Regions from separate parts of the Streptomyces sp. NPDC127038 genome, predicted to be linked through region 3. Evidence: riboswitches for the same ligand, from Rfam matches in the RefSeq annotation. Region 3 holds a riboswitch; each other region holds the start of a gene.
The links. Region 3 has a riboswitch for S-adenosylmethionine ahead of thrC (threonine synthase). Riboswitches for the same ligand answer to the same signal wherever they lie in the genome.
Positions count from the first base shown of each region.

Region 1: linked by a shared signal. The riboswitch ahead of ACFWI4_RS15180 (amino acid ABC transporter permease) and the one ahead of thrC (threonine synthase) in region 3 are both predicted to bind S-adenosylmethionine.
Region 2: linked by a shared signal. The riboswitch ahead of ACFWI4_RS22315 (cell envelope biogenesis protein OmpA) and the one ahead of thrC (threonine synthase) in region 3 are both predicted to bind S-adenosylmethionine.

Region 1 covers NZ_JBHXDQ010000017.1:50,399-53,597, forward strand. Annotated here, with positions in the region: gene ACFWI4_RS15175 (amino acid ABC transporter ATP-binding protein) at 1-561, opposite strand, end outside; gene ACFWI4_RS15180 (amino acid ABC transporter permease) at 558-1,538, opposite strand; SAM riboswitch class IV at 1,864-1,972, opposite strand; gene ACFWI4_RS15185 (glutathione S-transferase family protein) at 2,038-2,901, opposite strand; gene ACFWI4_RS15190 (putative leader peptide) at 3,030-3,110, opposite strand.
Region 2 covers NZ_JBHXDQ010000032.1:55,279-58,477, forward strand. Annotated here, with positions in the region: gene ACFWI4_RS22305 (amino acid ABC transporter permease) at 1-889, opposite strand, end outside; gene ACFWI4_RS22310 (hypothetical protein) at 1,053-1,187, opposite strand; SAM riboswitch class IV at 1,346-1,488, shown strand; gene ACFWI4_RS22315 (cell envelope biogenesis protein OmpA) at 1,702-2,493, shown strand; gene ACFWI4_RS22320 (hypothetical protein) at 2,571-2,861, opposite strand; gene ACFWI4_RS22325 (expansin EXLX1 family cellulose-binding protein) at 2,991-3,199, shown strand, end outside.
Region 3 covers NZ_JBHXDQ010000134.1:612-3,810, reverse strand. Annotated here, with positions in the region: gene ACFWI4_RS41045 (trehalose-6-phosphate synthase) at 1-87, opposite strand, end outside; gene ACFWI4_RS41040 (glucosyl-3-phosphoglycerate synthase) at 166-1,110, opposite strand; SAM riboswitch class I at 1,315-1,471, shown strand; gene thrC (threonine synthase) at 1,489-2,787, shown strand; gene ACFWI4_RS41030 (MoaD/ThiS family protein) at 2,784-3,059, shown strand.

The DNA.
Region 1 (3,199 bases), on a different contig from region 3:
CTCGTCGAAGAGGATGACGCCGGGGCGCAGGGCGAGGGCGCGGGCGATGGCGACGCGCTGCTGCTGGCCGCCGGAGAGCTGGCGCGGGTAGGCGCCGGTCTTGTCGCCGAGGCCGACCCGGCCGAGGAGTTCGCGGGCGAGCTCCTGGGCTTCGGGCTTGCCGAGCCTGCCGGTGGCGACCGGGGCGGCGGCCACGTTGTCCAGGACGGTGAGGTGCGGGAAGAGGTTGAAGTTCTGGAAGACGAAGCCGATCCGCCCGCGCTGGGTGAGGATGGCGCGCTCGCTCAGCTCCTTGAGCCTCTCGCCCTGTCGCTTCACACCGATCAGCTCGCCATTGATGCTGACGTGGCCGATCTCGGGCTTCTCCAGATGGTTGATGACCCGCAGCAGGGTGGACTTGCCGGAGCCCGAGGGGCCGAGGATCACGGTGACCTCGCCGGGGCGGACGGTCAGGTCGACGCCGTCCAGCACCCGATGGGTGCCGTACCACTTGTGCACGTCGTGGACCTCGAGGGTGGCGGCCTCGACGTCCGCCAGGGCCTCGATGGTGTCGGCGGTCATACGGCGGCCTCCCGGCGGATGCGGGCCCGCAGGTCGGTGAGCCCGGTGCGGAGCTTCTGCAGCGGTGTCGGCGGCAGGCTGCGAATGGCACCGCGGGCGTAGTACCGCTCGACGTAGAACTGGACGACGGAGACGACGCTGGTCAGGATCAGGTACCAGACGGTGACGACCAGCAGCAGCGGCACGATGTCGCCGGGGTAGGTGGAACCCATGGTCTGCGCCGAGCCGAACAGGTCGAGCAGAGAGACGTAGAAGACCAGCGAGGTGCCCTTGATCAGGCCGATGAGCTGGTTGACGTAGTTCGGGATGATCGAGCGCAGCGCCTGCGGAAAGACGATCTTCCGGAACTGGTAGCCCTTCGGCAGGCCGAGCGCCGCGGCCGCCTCGTGCTGGCCCTGGTCGACGGAGAGGATGCCCCCGCGTACGACCTCGGCCGCGTAGGCGGCCTCGTTGAGGCTGAGGCCGATCACGGCGACGACCATGTCGGTGGCGAGCTTCGACTCGTCGAAGGAGAAGAAGGCCGGGCCGAAGGGAATGCCGACGCTCAACGTCTTGTACAGGGCACTGAAGTTGTAGAGGAAGATCAGTACCACGATGAGCGGGATGGAGCGCAGCGCCCAGACGTAGGTCCAGCTGACCGCGCGCAGCACGGGGCTCCTCGACAGCCGGGCCAGGGCGAGCACGATGCCGCCGATCAGGCCGAGCACCGCGCTGTAGGCGGTGACTTCGAGGGTGATCAGCAGGCCGTCGAGGATGGTGGGGCGCAGGAACCAGTAGCTCCAGCGGTCCCACTGGTAGAAGGGGTTGGAGACCAGTCCGTGCACGAACTGGGCGACCAGGACGAGGACGACCGCAGTGGCGATCCAGCGTCCGGGGCGCCGCAGCGTCAAAACTCGCTGGGCAGTGAGGGCTTTCGATGGTTCGTCGGCGGTCGGCGCCTCGGGGAGGGTGACGGTGGCGCCAGGGGGTTCACTCATGGTGGGCTCCGGCTGGGTGAGAACACCCCGGAAGCACGGCGGCATGCGGAAGCGCACACGACGGTGAGGTACCGGGGGCGGGGAGGACAACGGCACACCGCACGGGCGGTGTTCGTCAGGGAGTGCGGGGGCTGCGGGGAGGTGTCAGCCCCGACAGCGGGCACAGCCCGGTGCGGTACACAGTGCGCTGTTCACGCGGAGCAGATCGACGGCGCGATCGGCGACGAGAGGGTTCGGGTACGGCTGTACGCAGCCCTGGGAGCGGCGCGTGGCCGTCCTGGGAGCTGCGTACATGACGTCACCATCACTGTTCCGGCCCGTGTGGGCCTCGCGCTTACCGAAACGTCTTCGGTCCGGTCGTCACCTGGGGCACCCCACCGCGGAGCGAGGGTTGCCAGTCAGCAAGCCAGGGCTTGTCGCTGACACTCATGACCGTTCTGGGCCATAGTCAAGACAATTGCCCGAACGAATGTCAACGCCGGTCCACCAGGTGGAACGGCTAACGGGCCGCGTGTGCTGCCCAGTCCAGGATCCGCACGGCCGCTCCGGCGGCCTCCAGGCCCTGGCAACGGGCGTGGTGACGGCGCTCGATGCCGTCGAGGTCGAGGTGGCCGCCGAAGGCAGGGTGGGCGGCGAGCCGGCGGGCGTAGGCCCACAGGGTCGGGTGGTCGGCGATGCGTTGGACGGCTGAGGCGTCGAGGTGGTTGCGGTGCACGGTGTCGAGTTGGACCAGGGCGACCCACAACTCGACGTCGGCGGCGATGATTTCGTCGCGGATCAGGTACGTGCGTCCTTCGAGCCAGCGTTCCAGGGCCCCGAGCGTTTCGAGCAGCATGCCAAGTGCCGTGTCACGTTCCACCGGCGCGCCACCGGCCGATCCGGCGTGCTGCGCGGCCTGTTCGATGCCTTGCGCGCACATCCACTCGACGGCCTCGATCTCCGACTCCGCGCCGCACGGGTAGAGCGAGGGGCGGTCGCCGCCAAACCGGCGGTCGAGGTCGCGCATGATGTCCGGGGCGTGGGTGCTGACGATCCGCCCGGACCAGTCGTCGCTGAGCACCGGCGCGACGGCCGGACCGGGGTACCGGTGGGCGCTGGCCTCGTACAACGGACGCAGGACGGAGTGGCCGCCCTCGGGGCAGTCGGGGACCGCGGGCAGGAAGGTGGCCGGACAGACGGTGTCCAGGCCGAGCAGGCTGTGGGTGACGGCGATGCGCAGGCCGCCGGGACAGGCGGTCGACAGATGGAGGCGGTAGCGGCCCGGAACGGCGTAGTGGCCGCTGCGCGCGTCCCGGCCGATCCGGCCCCGGAAGGCGGGCGCGGGTCGGTCGGCGGCGTGGGCGGCCAGCGGTGTGACAGTCATGACTCTCCCCGGGAGCGGGCGCGGACGTACGCGCGGCGGAAGCGACGTCGGGTGAGGGAGCGGAGTTCTCCCGTGCGCACCGGACGGCACGACGCCCGAGGGCGTCTCCGGTGCGGGATGGGCGCGGCTCAGCCCTGGGGGTTGATGGCGCTGCAGACACGCAGCAGATCGATGTGACGGCGGGAGGTCAGAAGAGGCGAACGGCTCATCGGACGGTGACCGACTCCAAGCGCCTCATAATTTCCCTACCTATTCACTAGGATTCCCTCAGTGAGTGTCGATCCGACCGACATCGGCG
Region 2 (3,199 bases), on a different contig from region 3:
CGTAGAACTGGACGACCGAGACGACGCTCGTGAGGATCAGGTACCAGGCGGTGGCGACGAGGAGCAGGGGCACGATGTCGCCCGGGTAGGTGCTGCCCATGCTCTGCACGGTTCCGAACAGGTCAAGCAGGGACACGTAGAAGACCAGCGAGGTGCCCTTGACCAGACCGATCAGCTGGTTGACGTAGTTGGGGACGATGGAGCGCAGGGCCTGCGGGAGGACGATCCGCGTGAACCGGTAGCGCAGCGGCAGGCCCAGGGCGGCGGCGGCTTCGTGCTGCCCCTGGTCGACGGAGAGAAGGCCGCCCCGTACCACTTCGGAGGCGTACGCCGCCTCGTTCAGACTCAGTCCCACGACGGCGACGGCCATGTCGGTGGCCAGGCGGGACTCGTCGAAGGTGAAGAAGGACGGGCCGAACGGGACGCCTACGCTCAGCGTCCGGTACAGCGCACTGAAGTTGTAGAGGAACAGCAGGACCACGATGAGGGGCACCGAACGGAACAGCCAGGTGTAGACCCAGCTCACCGCGCGCAGCACCGGGCTCGGGGAGAGCCTGCCGAGAGCCAGCAGGACGCCGCCGAGCAGGCCGAGGACGGCGCTGAAGAGGGTGACTTCGAGGGTGATCAGCAGTCCGTCGAGGACGGTCGGGCGCAGGAACCAGTACGAGAACCGGTCCCACTGGTAGAAGGGGTTGGTCACCAGGCCGTGGGCGATCTGGGCGACCAGGACGAGCACCAGGGCCGTGACGATCCAGCGGCCGGGGTGCCGAAGGGGCAGCACCCGCTGGGCCGCCGGAGGCGCGGGGGCGGCGGGGACGTCGGTACGGGGGATCGCCTCGGCGGGCGGCGCCGTACCCAAGGGCACGGCGCTGCCGGGGAGTTGACTCATGGAGAGCTCCAGCGGACGCGGACACCCCGGATCCACGCGGGCGCGGCGCCGCGCCGAGCGGGAGAGGCTCGGTACGAGGCGGTGCGCGGCCTACGCGGAACGGGGGCTGGGCAGGAAGGGACGTACCGCGAGGGCGGCGGTCGTCAGAGACGCGGAGGAACCGTCAGCCCCGGCTGAGGGGGTGACACATGCCCGTACACAGTGCGCTGTTGACGCGCAGCAGGTCCACGGAGCGGTCGGCGCAGAGCACTTCGCGGCCGCGGCGCCGCCATGCGGCCGTCCCGTCAGCTGAGTGCATCGCCGTCACCGTTTCCACTCCGGCCGAAGAGGGCATCCCTTCGTGGGCCGCACGTTAGGCCCGCCCCGAAAAGAATGTCAATGCGGGTGACCACCAGATGAGACCGTGCTCGCGGCCTTCTTGACGGCGCAACAGAGCGCCCCGAGACTGACGGGGACGGTCACGATTGTCAGCGCCCACGGTGCGGTCCTCCGCCCCAGTGGTCATCGGCCCCGGCCCGCTGACAGGCAACCCTTCCACCGCGACGGGGTGCCCCGGGTGACGACCGGGTCCCGCCGGCGCGGTGGGGCAAGCGTGGTCTCGCGTCTCGCGAGCCCTGAGGTCGGGACCGGTGGAATGCCAAGGAACGGCTTGACGAGGCGCCTTCACATCGATCTGTTGCGTGTCTCCAGCGCCTACTGATCCGCGACCGGTCCGTTGATCCGGACCGGTGCGACAGGCGCGGTCAATCCGCATTCCGGCCGCCGGTGCCCACAAAGCGGCGGTGGCTTCCTTCTTCCCCCAAGGGAGAGTCATGCCCGAGACAGCTTCGCGCACGTCCAGTTCCGTCGACTCCCGTCCCTGTGAGCAGATTTCGCTGCCCTCCGCCCTCCGTTTCAAGCCGCCGGCGGCGCCGTCCGTCCTCCCCCACCGTGTCGACAGCCGCATCGGTGTGGGGCTGGCCGGCGGCTTCTACCCGGCCCCGCACCGCTACGAGCTGTATCTGTCACGAGGGTGTCCGCGCTCGCTGCGGATCGCCATCACCCTCGGGCTGCTCGGGCTTCGGGACTCGGTCGCCACCACGCTCCTCACGGACCCCGCGCGCACTCCCGAGGCCTTCGCCTCGCTGCGCCGCGCCTACGAGGCCACCGAGCATCACTTCGACGGGCCGCTGACGGCACCGGCGCTGTGCGACCGCTGGAGCGGACGCATCGTCAGCAACCACACGCCCGACATCCTCCGCGATCTCGCGGGACTGCTCTCCGGCCACACCACGACCTGCCCTTCCACGCTGTGCCCTCCGGAGCTGACCGCCGACATCGAGGCCCTGCGTGATCTGCTGGAGCGTGAGGTCACCCCGTCCGCCCGCCCCTCGGAGCTCGCGGCGGCCCTTGACCTGCTGGACTGCCAACTCGCCGCGCGTCCCTACGTCCTGGGCGAGAGCCTCACGGCGGCGGACGTCGACGCGTGGGTCGCGCTCACCGGGCTGGGCGGCCCGGAGATCCTCGGTACACGTCCCCGGCTCCTGGACTACGTACGCCGTCTCGGCGCCCACCCCGCCTTCCGGCCGGGCACCGACGCGGTGCCCGTGGCGGCGGACGCCTGACGCTCCCGGCCGCGGGGCCGGTCGCCGGCACTCGGTTCCGGGTGGACCTCGGCGGCCGGCCCCGCGGCCGGGCGGGCTCACTCTCGGGGGATCAGCAGGATGCTCAGGCCGCTCAGGGTGGAGGCCCACTTCCGTCCCTGGTCGAGGGTCTCACGGCCCGAACCCAGAATCCGGTCCTGGAGGAGCAGCGCCGCCGCGCGGAGTTCCTCCCACGGTTCCGGCGTGTCGAAGGCGCGCCGGGACCGCTCCACGGATCCGACCAGCGCACGACAGGCCGCCTCCACGTCGGCGACGTTCTGACCGGCCGAGCCGACACCGTCGATCGACCACGTCATCCACAGGCGGCCCATGGCCTCACTCTGTCCCATCGCGGGAACCGCCGCACGCCCGTGGCATCGAGCGCCCTCATTCTCTCGACGTGGCCCCGTCGACTCTCGGTCCGTAGTAGACATGCGGCGTGTCCCGCCCGGTCCGGAGCGGGTGGAGAACGGATACCGATGAACGAAACGAGTCGAACCGCACGGCGGCGCGGACTCGGACCGAAGCCCCGGGGCATCGCCGTGGCGGCGCTGGTCGCGGCCGGGGCACTGGTCTGTCTGGTCGTGGCGTTCCGGCCGGGCGGCCACCAGGCCGACGCGGGGCGCACCAGCGCCACGGCGGCCGCCGGTTCCCGGGGGACCCAGGACCCGGGCCGGGCGGCTCCGGC
Region 3 (3,199 bases):
CAGCGAGCCGTCCTCCCGTACCTCGTAGGTGACCGGGCCGCGGTTGGAGGCGACCAGAATCCTGTGGGCACCATGCGTTGAAGCCATGCCTCGAAACCTAGCCCCGTCTCGAAACGCTCAAACGCGCCCTTCGGCCGTATGCGATCGGCGGCCGAGGGCGCCGGACTACGCGGCTTTGCGCGTCTGGTACTCGGAGATCTCGCTCATCGGCGGCCTTTCCTCGGTGTCCACGGAGTAGGTGCGCGGCCGGAAACCGTCGCGACCGCGTTCGAACTGGGTGAGGGAGGGGCGGATCAGATGGCCGCGGGCGAGCCGGAGCTGCGCGGTCCGGTAGATCGCGGCGGCCATCCGGCCGAGCGCCTGGCCGTCCTGGTGGCGGTGCTTGCGCACCCCGACGTCGACCTGGGCGAGGGCGTCGAGGCCCACCAGGTGCAGGGCGTCGACGAGCATGCCCAGCTCGACGCCGTAGCCGACGGGGAAGGGGAGCTGTTCGAGCAGCGAGCGGCGGGCCGCGTACTCGCCGCCGAGCGGCTGGACGAAGCCCGCGAGCTGCGGCCAGTGCATGTTGAGCAGGGGGCGGGCCATCAGCTCGGTGACCCGGCCGCCCTGTCCGCCGCCGCCGGCCATCGGACGGTCGTACATGGCCTTGACGAGGTCGACGCCGGGATCGGTGAGCAGCGGGCCCACGATCCCGGAGACGAAGTCGGACGAGAACTCCCTGAGGTCCGCGTCGACGAAACAGACGATGTCCCCGCTCGTGACGAGGAGCGACCGCCAGAGCACCTCGCCCTTGCCGGGCACGGCGGGCAGCCGCGGGAGGATGTCGTCGCGGTGCACGACCCGTGCGCCCGCGGCGGCGGCGACCGCGGAGGTGCGGTCGGTCGAGCCGGAGTCGACGACGACGATCTCGTCGACGAGGGGGACCTGCTGCATCAGGTCGTGGCGGATGATCGAGACGATCTCGCCGACCGTCTCCTCCTCGTTGAGCGCGGGCAGCACGACGCTGACCGTCGAGCCGGTGACGCGTTTGGCTGCCATGAGCTTGTGGAGCGGGCGGTCGGTCACGGACCAGGAGCGTGTGCTCAGCCAGCTCTCGACTTCTCTCAGCACCGTCTGCGGCTCCTCACTGTCTGATCACACGCTCTCATCGGCGTGCCCGCTGCGGCCAGCGGCAGATCGATGGGCTCGTCTCGGGGTTCGGACGACTATCTCAACTGTCCTGGCCTTCGGTTACAGTCTTGAACAACGCGCATGACCATCGCATGTCCTGGATCGTCGGCGCGTATCGTGTTCAACAGTTCAACAATCAAATACCGCTCATCCAGAGGGGCAGAGGGATACGGCCCGATGAAGCCCCGGCAACCCTCCAGCCGGTCTCGTACCGATCGATGTCGATCGCGTCGCGAGGCTCCCGGCTCGGGAAGGTGCCAAATCCGTCTCACGGCGAAGTGCGCCGTGAGGAAGATGAGGAGAAAGGGCCTCGCCTCCATGGCTGCGCAGACAGTTGCAAGCACCACGAACTCCGCCGATCCGGTGGACCTCGGCCCGGCCGCGGCGCTTTCCTGCCGCGAGTGCGGACACCGCGTCCCGCTCGGTCCGGTCTTCGCCTGCGAGGAGTGTTTCGGCCCGCTCGAGATCGCCTACGACTTCTCGGCGTACGACACCGAGGAACTCCGCAAGCGGATCGAAGCGGGACCCGCGAACATCTGGCGCTACGCGCCGCTGCTGCCCGTCCCCGCGGACGTGGCGGACAAGCCGAACATCAACCCCGGCTGGACCAAGCTCGTCCGGGCCGACAACCTGGCCCGTGAGCTCGGTGTCGACGCCGGGAAGCTCTTCGTCAAGGACGACTCCGGCAACCCGACGCACTCCTTCAAGGACCGCGTCGTCGCCCAGGCCCTCGAAGCGGCCCGCGCCTTCGGCTTCACCACCCTCTCCTGCTCCTCCACCGGCAACCTCGCCGGAGCCGTGGGCGCCGCGGCGGCCCGCGCCGGCTTCCGCTCCTGCGTGTTCATCCCGCACGACCTGGAGCAGGGCAAGGTCGTCATGGCCGCGGTCTACGGCGGCGAGCTCGTCGGCATCGAGGGCAACTACGACGACGTGAACCGGTTCTGCTCCGAGCTGATCGGCGACCCGGCCGGCGAGGGCTGGGGCTTCGTCAACGTCAACCTGCGGCCGTACTACGCCGAGGGCTCCAAGACCCTGGCGTACGAGATCTGCGAGCAGCTCGGCTGGAGGCTCCCCGACCAGCTCGTCGTGCCGATCGCCTCCGGCTCCCAGCTCACGAAGATCGACAAGGGACTCCAGGAGCTGATCAAGCTCGGACTGGTCGAGGACAGGCCGTACAAGATCTTCGGCGCCCAGGCCGAGGGCTGCTCCCCGGTCTCCGTCGCCTACAAGGCCGGCCACGACGTCGTCCGGCCGCAGAAGCCGGACACCATCGCCAAGTCGCTCGCGATCGGCAACCCGGCGGACGGGCCGTACGTGCTGGACATCGCGCGGCGCACCGGCGGTGCGGTGGAGGACGTGAACGACGGCCAGATCGTCGACGCGATCAAGCTGCTCGCGCGCACCGAGGGAATCTTCGCGGAGACCGCCGGCGGGGTGACCGTCGGTGTCACCCGCAAGCTGATCGAGAACGGTCTGCTCGACCCGACGCTGACCACCGTCGTCCTCAACACCGGCGACGGCCTGAAGACCCTGGACGCGGTGGCCTCGGACACCGGGCTGACCGCGACCATCCGTCCGAACCTCGACTCCTTCCGAGAGGCTGGCCTCGCATCATGAGCGTCAACGTCCGCATCCCCACCATCCTGCGCACCTACACGGGCGGCGCCGCCGAGGTGACGGCCGAGGGCGCGACCCTCGCCGAGGTCATCGGCGACCTGGAGAAGAAGCACACGGGCATCGCCGCGCGCGTCCTGGACGACCAGGGCAAGCTGCGCCGCTTCGTCAACGTGTACGTCAACGACGACGACGTGCGCTTCGAGCAGGGCCTCGAAACGGCGACCCCGGCGGGGTCCGGCGTCTCGATCATTCCGGCCGTCGCCGGAGGCTGATCGTTACCCTCGGTAATGCCGAACACATCGCGTTCACAGAATTGCCCCCTCCGTGAGACAAGCGGAGGGGGCAATTCTGTAGGGTTGAGCGCGCTAGAGTTGGGGAAGCCGGTTCGCTTTCGATGTTGGTTTCATGCCGG